Regions from separate parts of the Streptomyces sp. NPDC048142 genome, predicted to be linked through region 1. Evidence: predicted binding sites of a transcription regulator. Region 1 holds the regulator's gene; the other holds the start of a gene.

Region 1 (4,210 bases):
ACTGGGCGCTCTGGGCCTCCTCGGCCGAGGTGACCGTGACGATGGTGTGCGTCCCGGCCCTGGCGAAGGCGTCGAGGGTGTCGCGGGTGGGGCAGCCGAAGGCGAAGGAGACGACCGGAACCGGGTCCTCCAGCAGGATCGCGACCTTCGCCTCGTAAGCGTCGTCGCCGCTGCTGTCCGGGTCGCCGAGCGGGGTCTCGTACCAGGCGGCCTCGCCCGCGAGCTGGTGGCGGTAGACCTCGACGGCGCTGGGGTCGGCGAGTACGGGCTGCGGCATGAAGAGGTTGACGCCGAACGGCCGGCCGGTGAGCCGGCGCAGCTGTTTGATCTCGTTGTACATCCCGTCCGCCGTTTTGTACCCGGCGGCCAGGAATCCGAGCCCGCCGGCATCGGCGACGGCCCCGGCGAGCTGGGGTCCGGACGCGCCGCCCGCCATCGGGGCCTGCACGATCGGATACCGGCAGAGATCGGTCAACTCGGAGGACATGACCGCATCGTGCCACGTGCCCGTGCACGGAGCCGAATCAGCCAGCCGGCAGCCTGACCGGTTCTCCCGCTGTACGCAGCACCGCCCGCCGGTACAGAACCGGCGGGCGGTGCGGTGAAAGGGGGAAAGCGGTTCAGCGACCGTTGAACGCGTCCTTCAGCCGGGAGAAGAGCCCCTGCTGACCTGGCTGGAACTGACCCAGGGGCCGCTCCTCGCCGCGCAGCTTGGAGAACTCCCGCAGCAGCCGCTCCTGTTCCGCGTCGAGCTTGGAGGGGGTCATCACCTCGACGTGCACGATCAGGTCGCCCCGGCCGCCACCGCGCAGATGCGTGATCCCGCGCCCGTGCAGGGGCACGGACTGGCCGGACTGGGTGCCGGGCCGGATGTCGATCTCCTCCACGCCGTCCAGCGTCTCCAGCGGGCACTTGGTGCCGAGGGCCGCGGCCGTCATGGGGATGGTGACCGTACAGTGCAGGTCGTCGCCGCGCCGCTGGAAGACGGCGTGCGGCAGCTCGTGGATCTCCACGTACAGATCGCCGGGCGGGCCGCCGCCGGGGCCGACCTCGCCCTCACCGGCGAGCTGGATGCGGGTGCCGTTGTCGACGCCCGCGGGGATCTTGACCGTGAGCGTGCGCCGGGAGCGGATGCGGCCGTCGCCGGCGCACTCCGGGCAGGGGGTGGGCACGACCGTGCCGAAGCCCTGGCACTGCGGGCAGGGCCGCGAGGTCATGACCTGGCCCAGGAAGGACCGGGTGACCTGCGAGACCTCGCCGCGGCCGCGGCACATGTCACAGGTCTGGGCCGAGGTGCCGGGGGCCGCGCCCTCGCCGCTGCAGGTGTTGCAGACGACGGCCGTGTCGACCTGGATGTCCTTGGTGGTGCCGAAGGCCGCCTCGTTGAGGTCGATCTCCAGCCGGATCATGGCGTCCTGGCCGCGCCGGGTCCGCGAGCGGGGCCCGCGCTGCGCGGCGTTGCCGAAGAACGCGTCCATGATGTCGGAGAAGTTACCGAAGCCGCCGGCTCCGAAACCGCCCGCGCCACCGCCGCCACCGCCGTTGGCGGAGAGCGGGTCACCGCCGAGGTCGAAGACCTGCTTCTTCTGCGGGTCCGACAGCACCTCGTAAGCGGCGTTGATCTCCTTGAACCGCTCCTGGGTCTTCGGGTCCGGGTTGACATCCGGGTGCAGCTCGCGGGCGAGCCGACGGAATGCCTTCTTGATCTCGTCCTGAGATGCGTCGCGGCGCACGCCGAGTACGGCGTAGTAGTCCGTGGCCACTTACGACTCCGCCAGGATCTGTCCGACGTAACGTGCCACTGCGCGTACCGCTCCCATCGTTCCGGGGTAGTCCATGCGGGTCGGTCCGACCACGCCGAGTTTGGCGACTGCCTCGTCGCCCGAACCGTAGCCGACCGCGACGACGGACGTGGAGTTGAGCCCCTCGTGGGCGTTCTCGTGCCCGATTCGTACGGTCATGCCGGAGTCCGTTGCCTCACCGAGCAGCTTCAGCAGGACGACCTGTTCCTCCAGTGCTTCCAGCACCGGCCGGATCATCACCGGGAAGTCGTGTCCGAAGCGGGTGAGATTGGAGGTGCCGCCGATCATCAGCCGCTCCTCCGTCTCCTCGACCAGGGTTTCGAGGAGGGTGGAAAGAACCGTGGAAACCGTCCCCCGGTCCTCGCTGTCGAAAGATTCCGGCAGCTCCTGCACCAGCCGCGGGACATCCGCGAAGCGGCGTCCGACGACCCGGCTGTTGAGCCGGGCCCGCAGATCCGCGAGCGATGCCTCGCCGAACGGGGCAGGACAGTCGATCATACGCTGTTCGACCCGGCCGGTGTCCGTGATCAGGACGAGCATCAGCCGGGCGGGGGCGAGCGCCAGCAGTTCCACGTGCCGCACCGTCGAGCGGGTCAGCGAGGGGTACTGCACGACGGCGACCTGCCGGGTCAGCTGCGCGAGCAGCCGCACCGTCCGGCCGACCACGTCGTCGAGGTCGACCGCGCCGTCGAGGAAGTTCTGGATGGCCCGGCGCTCGGGTGAGGACAGCGGCTTGACGCCCGCGAGCCTGTCGACGAAGAGGCGGTACCCCTTGTCGGTGGGGATGCGGCCCGCGCTCGTGTGCGGCTGGGCGATGAAGCCCTCGTCCTCCAGCACCGCCATGTCGTTGCGGACGGTGGCCGGGGAGACCCCCAGCCGGTGCCGCTCGGTCAGCGCCTTGGAGCCGACGGGCTCCTCGGTGCCGACGTAGTCCTGGACGATGGCGCGCAGCACTTCGAGTCTGCGTTCGCTGAGCATCGCGCACACCTCCAGCTGTTTTCCTCCGGATCTCTCCGGTATCCGACTGGCACTCGGTACGTTCGAGTGCCAGCAATCCCCGCGGCCAGTGTACGGGGGTGGGGTGGGGCCGGGGCAAGGGCGACCGGCCCGCTCCCCCGAGACCGCGCAGGTCGTTGCCGATAGCGTCGTGGTATGGACGTCTCTTGGGAAGACTTCGGCTGGGAGCGGTTGGGCAACGGTATCGGCAGACGGCGGCTCCCGGGCTGGGACGCCACCGTCGCGCTGGTCGCCGGGCCGGACGGCGTACTGCTGTACGACACGGGCTCCACGCTGCGCGAGGGCGTGGAACTGCGGCGGCAGGCCGAGGCGCTGCTCGGGCGGAGAGTGACGCATATCGCACTGAGTCACCCGCATTTCGATCATGTGCTGGGCACGGCCGCGTTCGCCGGGGCGCAGGTGTACGGGGCGGTGGGCGTCGGGGCCCTGCTGCGGGACGGGGCCGAGGAGCTGTGCGCCTCGTCGGTGCGTCACGGGGTCCCGGAGGACGAGGCTGCCCGGTCGGTGGACACGCTGGTGGTCCCGCACCACGAGGTGTGCGGCGACTGGACGCTCGACCTGGGCGGCGGCCGGCAGGTGCTGCTGGCGAACGTGGGCCCCGGGCACAGCGGCCATGACCTCGCGGCGCTGGTGCCGGGCACGGACGGCGAGCCTCCGGTGGTGTTCTGCGGCGACCTGGTCGAGGAGTCCGGCGAGCCGCAGGCGGGCCGGGACGCGATCGCCTCGCGCTGGCCGGCCGCGCTGGAGAGGCTGCTGGCGCTGGGCGGCGAGGACGCGCTGTACGTACCGGGGCACGGTGCCGTGGTGGACGCGGCGTTCGTGCGGGCGCAGCGGGCGTCGCTGGCGGAGCGGTTCGAGGTGGACCTCGACGAGAGGTGAACCCCGGTGGGACCTCTGGACCACATAGGAACGTTCCGGGGTGATCCAGGGTCGTCACCGGGGCGTCCCGGTGATCATGGCCGGGTCCGCGACGCCCCGGGCGGGCGCGGCGAATATCGTCGAGCCATGCGCAGCTACCAGCCGGACCTGACCCCGCCGTGGAAGCGGTCCGCCCCCGTGCCCGAGGTGCCCGCCGAACCCGATCTGGTCGTGGAGGAGATCGCCACCGGCTTCTGCGGGGCGGTGATCCGCTGCGAGAAGACGGCCCAGGGGCCGACGGTGACCCTGGAGGACCGCTTCGGCAAGCACCGGGTGTTCCCGATGGAGCCGCGCGGTTTCCTGCTGGAGGGCAAGGTCGTCACGCTGGTGCGGCCGGGCCCCGGCGGTCCCGTGCGTCCCACCCGTACGGCATCCGGTTCGGTGGCGGTGCCCGGGGCGCGGGCCCGGGTGGCGCGGGCCGGGCGGATCTATGTGGAGGGCCGGCACGACGCGGAGCTGGTGGAGCGGGTGTG
Region 2 (4,210 bases), on a different contig from region 1:
CACGCGGCTGGCCGGGCATCTTCACCTTTCGGAAGTTCTCACACAGTGCACAGTGCACAGGGGGCTGGGGGCTGAGGGCAGGGGCAAGGGGACAGGGGCAGGGGACAGACCGGCGGATCAGATGATGCGCCGGGTCCAGTACTCCTTGTACGAGCCGACGAAGTAGCCGGCGGTCTTCTTCGAAAAGTCGCCCTGCTTGAACAGCGACGGCTTCACATAAGCCTTCTTCTGCTGCTTCATGACACCTTCCCTTCTGTGCGGTTGACGACCGTTGTGCCCAACTGGCTTCTGCACAACTGACGTTATTCATGCGACTGGTGTTCATGATGTGAACACCAGAACCATCATGTCCCGCTGTCGATCCGGTACGCATGATTCCGACTTACCGTGCGAAGTTGGCTGGATAGCGCGAGCGGCGAGGCCAGCGGCGGGCCGTTCCGGGGTGCCTCCACCGGGGGCCCGGGGCACCGGCCGGTCGCCCTGCGCAGTCGCACACCGCTGAGGTACCGGCGAGCGGCGGACTGGACTCATGGCCGAATACGGTCACCCCCGCATCGCACGGTTCCAGTGAAAGGTGACGGGGTATCGGGAGACCGCTGGTGACAGGTAACAGGTCACACCGGAAACGCCACAGGGGCGGCACCCCCCGTGAAGGAGATACCGCCCCTGTGGGACGCACTGTGACGTACGGGAACGTACGCCGGACTTTCGATCAGCCGGAGGGCACCCGGGAGAACCCGGGGCCTCCGTGGCGGATCAGAAGTCCATGTCACCGCCCGGCATGCCGCCCGGGGCGGCCGCGCCGGCCTTCTCGGGCTTGTCGGCGATGACGGCCTCGGTGGTGAGGAAGAGCGCGGCGATGGACGCGGCGTTCTGCAGAGCGGAGCGCGTGACCTTCGCCGGGTCGATAATGCCCTCGGCGATCATGTCGACGTACTCGCCGGTCGCGGCGTTGAGGCCGTGACCGATCGGCAGGTTGCGGACCTTCTCCACGACGACGCCACCCTCAAGACCACCGTTGACGGCGATCTGCTTGAGCGGGGCCTCCAGCGCGAGCTTCACGGCGTTGGCGCCGGTCGCCTCGTCGCCCGTGAGGTCGAGCTTCTCGAAGACGGCCGAGGCCTGGAGCAGAGCCACGCCACCACCGGCGACGATGCCCTCCTCGACGGCGGCCTTGGCGTTGCGCACCGCGTCCTCGATGCGGTGCTTGCGCTCCTTGAGCTCCACCTCGGTGGCGGCGCCGGCCTTGATGACGGCCACGCCGCCGGCCAGCTTCGCCAGACGCTCCTGGAGCTTCTCGCGGTCGTAGTCCGAGTCGGAGTTCTCGATCTCGGCACGGATCTGGTTGACGCGACCCTGAACCTGGTCGCTGTCACCGGCACCGTCGACGATCGTGGTCTCGTCCTTGGTGATGACGACCTTGCGGGCACGGCCGAGCAGGTCCAGGCCGGCGTTCTCCAGCTTGAGACCGACCTCCTCGGAGATCACGGTGCCACCGGTGAGGATGGCGATGTCCGCGAGCATGGCCTTGCGGCGGTCGCCGAAGCCCGGAGCCTTGACGGCGACGGACTTGAACGTGCCCTTGATCTTGTTGACGACCAGGGTGGAGAGCGCCTCGCCCTCGACGTCCTCGGCGATGATCAGCAGCGGCTTGCCCGACTGCATGACCTTCTCCAGCAGCGGGATGAGGTCCTTGACGCTGGCGATCTTCGAGTTGACGATCAGGATGTACGGGTCGTCGAGCGACGCCTCCATACGCTCCATGTCGGTCGCGAAGTACGCCGAGATGTAGCCCTTGTCGAAGCGCATACCCTCGGTGAGCTCAAGCTCCAGACCGAAGGTCTGGGACTCCTCGACGGTGATGACGCCTTCCTTGCCGACCTTGTCCATCGCCTCGGCGATCTTGGCGCCGATCTCGGTGTCGGCGGCGGAGATGGAGGCGGTCGAAGCGATCTGCTCCTTGGTCTCCACGTCCTTGGCCTGCTCCAGCAGAGCGGCGGAGACGGCCTCGACGGCCTTCTCGATGCCCCGCTTGAGGGCCATCGGGTTGGCGCCTGCGGCGACGTTGCGCAGACCCTCGCGGACGAGAGCCTGAGCCAGAACGGTGGCGGTGGTCGTACCGTCGCCGGCGACGTCGTCCGTCTTCTTGGCGACCTCCTTGACCAGCTCCGCACCGATCTTCTCGTACGGGTCCTCGAGCTCGATCTCCTTGGCGATGGAAACACCATCGTTGGTGATCGTGGGCGCGCCCCACTTCTTCTCGAGGACGACGTTACGGCCCTTGGGGCCGAGGGTGACCTTGACGGCGTCGGCGAGCTGGTTCATCCCGCGCTCGAGACCGCGCCGTGCCTCCTCGTCGAACGCGATGATCTTGGCCATGTGAAGTGGTCCTCCCGGACAGGGGTGGATTTCTCCGGACCGAGAGGCGCCCGCGACGGACGGCCTGCCTGCGTGGTGGTTCCTTGCCCCACCACACCTGCGGGCCTCACCGGCCCGGTCCAAGTTTCTGTCACTCTCACCTGGAGAGTGCTAACGCCAATGATTAGCACTCGACCCCTGCGAGTGCAAGCGTCCCCGGTCGGATGTGGACAGCGGCGCGCCCCGGATGCGGACAGCGGCGCGCCTCGGACGTGGACAGCGGCGCGCTCCCCGGCCGGGGTCGCCCGGACGCACGCAGGGCCCGATCCCCTGATCCGGGGGCCGGGCCCTGCGTGCGTGCGTAGTGCCGTCGGACGACCGCGCCGAGCTCAGCCGACGGCGAGCTTGACCATGTCGGCCTGGGGCCCCTTCTGGCCCTGCGAGATCTCGAATTCAACTCGCTGACCCTCTTCGAGGGTGCGGTACCCGTCCATCTGGATCGCGCTGTAGTGGACGAAAACATCCGCACCACCGTCGACCGCGATGAAGCCGTACCCCTTCTCCGCGTTGAACCACTTGACGGTGCCCTGAGCCATGCCTAACTCCCCTATTACTGGCCCTTGCACGGGACCGCACTTCGCGGCCCCGGGTCGGAACTCACCCCCCGACAGGAGAGGGGTGCGCGGCGCCGCAGCGCGTCGACCGCGGCCGAATGTATCCGCCCAACTGCCCTCTGCAACAGGTCAATCGGACGAGAATTCTCGACGCAGAAGAACACGCGAATATGCGGGTTTGCTGAGATTACGGGCAAGTCGGGCCAGGCAAAGGGCACTTATGCCACAAGAGGTTCGCGCACTTTGGCTGCTTCTTATCGGAACCGGGCGCATTCTCATATGCGGGCGGCACGGGCAGCGGGTGGGGCTTCCCCAACTGTACCGTGCTCAACCATGCAGAATTGCCCCCTCCGCTTCTCTCGCGGAGGGGGCAACTGTGGTCACACAGAGGTGCGGTGGGGGCCGCCGCGGAGCGGCCCCGGGCGGTTCAGCAGCCGCCGGCGACCGCGGGGATGATCGAGACGCCCGCGCCGTCCGGCGTGGCCGCGTCCAGGCCGCCCTCGAAGCGCACGTCGTCGTCGTTGACGTACACGTTGACGAAGCGGCGCAGCTTGCCCTGGTCGTCCAGGACGCGGGCCGCGATGCCCGGGTGGTCCTTCTCCAGGGACTCGATGACCTCGGAGAGCCTGGCGCCCTCCGCCGGGACCTCGGCCTGGCCGCCCGTGTACGTACGGAGGATGGTGGGGATGCGGACCTTGACGCTCATGGTGGTGCCCTTCTTCCTTCGTTCTTGGGGTGGTCAGGCGGAGGCGAGGCCCGCGGTGCGGAACGCGTCCAGGCTCGGCTTGATGGTGGCCGTGGCCTGCGAGGTCGCGGCGACCGCGTCGAGCGTCTTGAGCCCGTCGCCGGTGTTCAGGACGACCGTGGTGAGCGTCGGGTCGATGACACCCGCCTCGATCAGCTTCTTCGTCACGCCGAGCGTCACACCGCCCGCCGTCTCGCCGAAGATGCCCTCGGTACGGGCCAGCAGCTTGATCGCGTCGACGACCTGCTCGTCGTTCACGTCCTCCACCGCGCCGCCGGTGCGGCGGGCGATGTCCAGGACGTACGGGCCGTCCGCCGGGTTGCCGATGGCCAGCGACTTGGCGATGGTGTTCGGCTTCTGGGGCCGTACGACGTCGTGACCGGCCTTGAAGGCGGCGGAGACCGGGGAGCAGCCCTCGGCCTGGGCGCCGAAGATCCTGTACGGCCTGTCCTCGACGAGTCCGAGCTTGATCAGCTCCTGGAAGCCCTTGTCG

What was found. Region 1 encodes HrcA, which represses chaperone genes, less so after heat shock. Its sites were predicted from a motif close to TTNGCACTCNGNNNNNCNGAGTGCNAA; they were not measured.
Region 2: groL (chaperonin GroEL) is a predicted target of HrcA. The motif match lies at 2,543-2,569, and genes of this name have one in related genera.

The regions. Positions count from the first base shown of each region.
Region 1 is NZ_JBIDBC010000003.1:419,854-424,063, forward strand. Features, by position in the region: gene ACGF2Y_RS06780 (nitronate monooxygenase) at 1-487, opposite strand, end outside; gene dnaJ (molecular chaperone DnaJ) at 621-1,763, opposite strand; gene hrcA (heat-inducible transcriptional repressor HrcA) at 1,764-2,780, opposite strand; gene ACGF2Y_RS06795 (MBL fold metallo-hydrolase) at 2,955-3,698, shown strand; gene ACGF2Y_RS06800 (DUF3097 domain-containing protein) at 3,825-4,210, shown strand, end outside.
Region 2 is NZ_JBIDBC010000012.1:23,963-28,172, reverse strand. Features, by position in the region: partial or broken gene ACGF2Y_RS17425 (asparagine synthase-related protein) at 1-19, opposite strand, end outside; gene ACGF2Y_RS17420 (keywimysin-related RiPP) at 118-240, opposite strand; gene groL (chaperonin GroEL) at 757-2,379, opposite strand; gene ACGF2Y_RS17410 (cold-shock protein) at 2,748-2,954, opposite strand; gene ACGF2Y_RS17405 (MoaD/ThiS family protein) at 3,400-3,678, opposite strand; gene thrC (threonine synthase) at 3,712-4,210, opposite strand, start outside.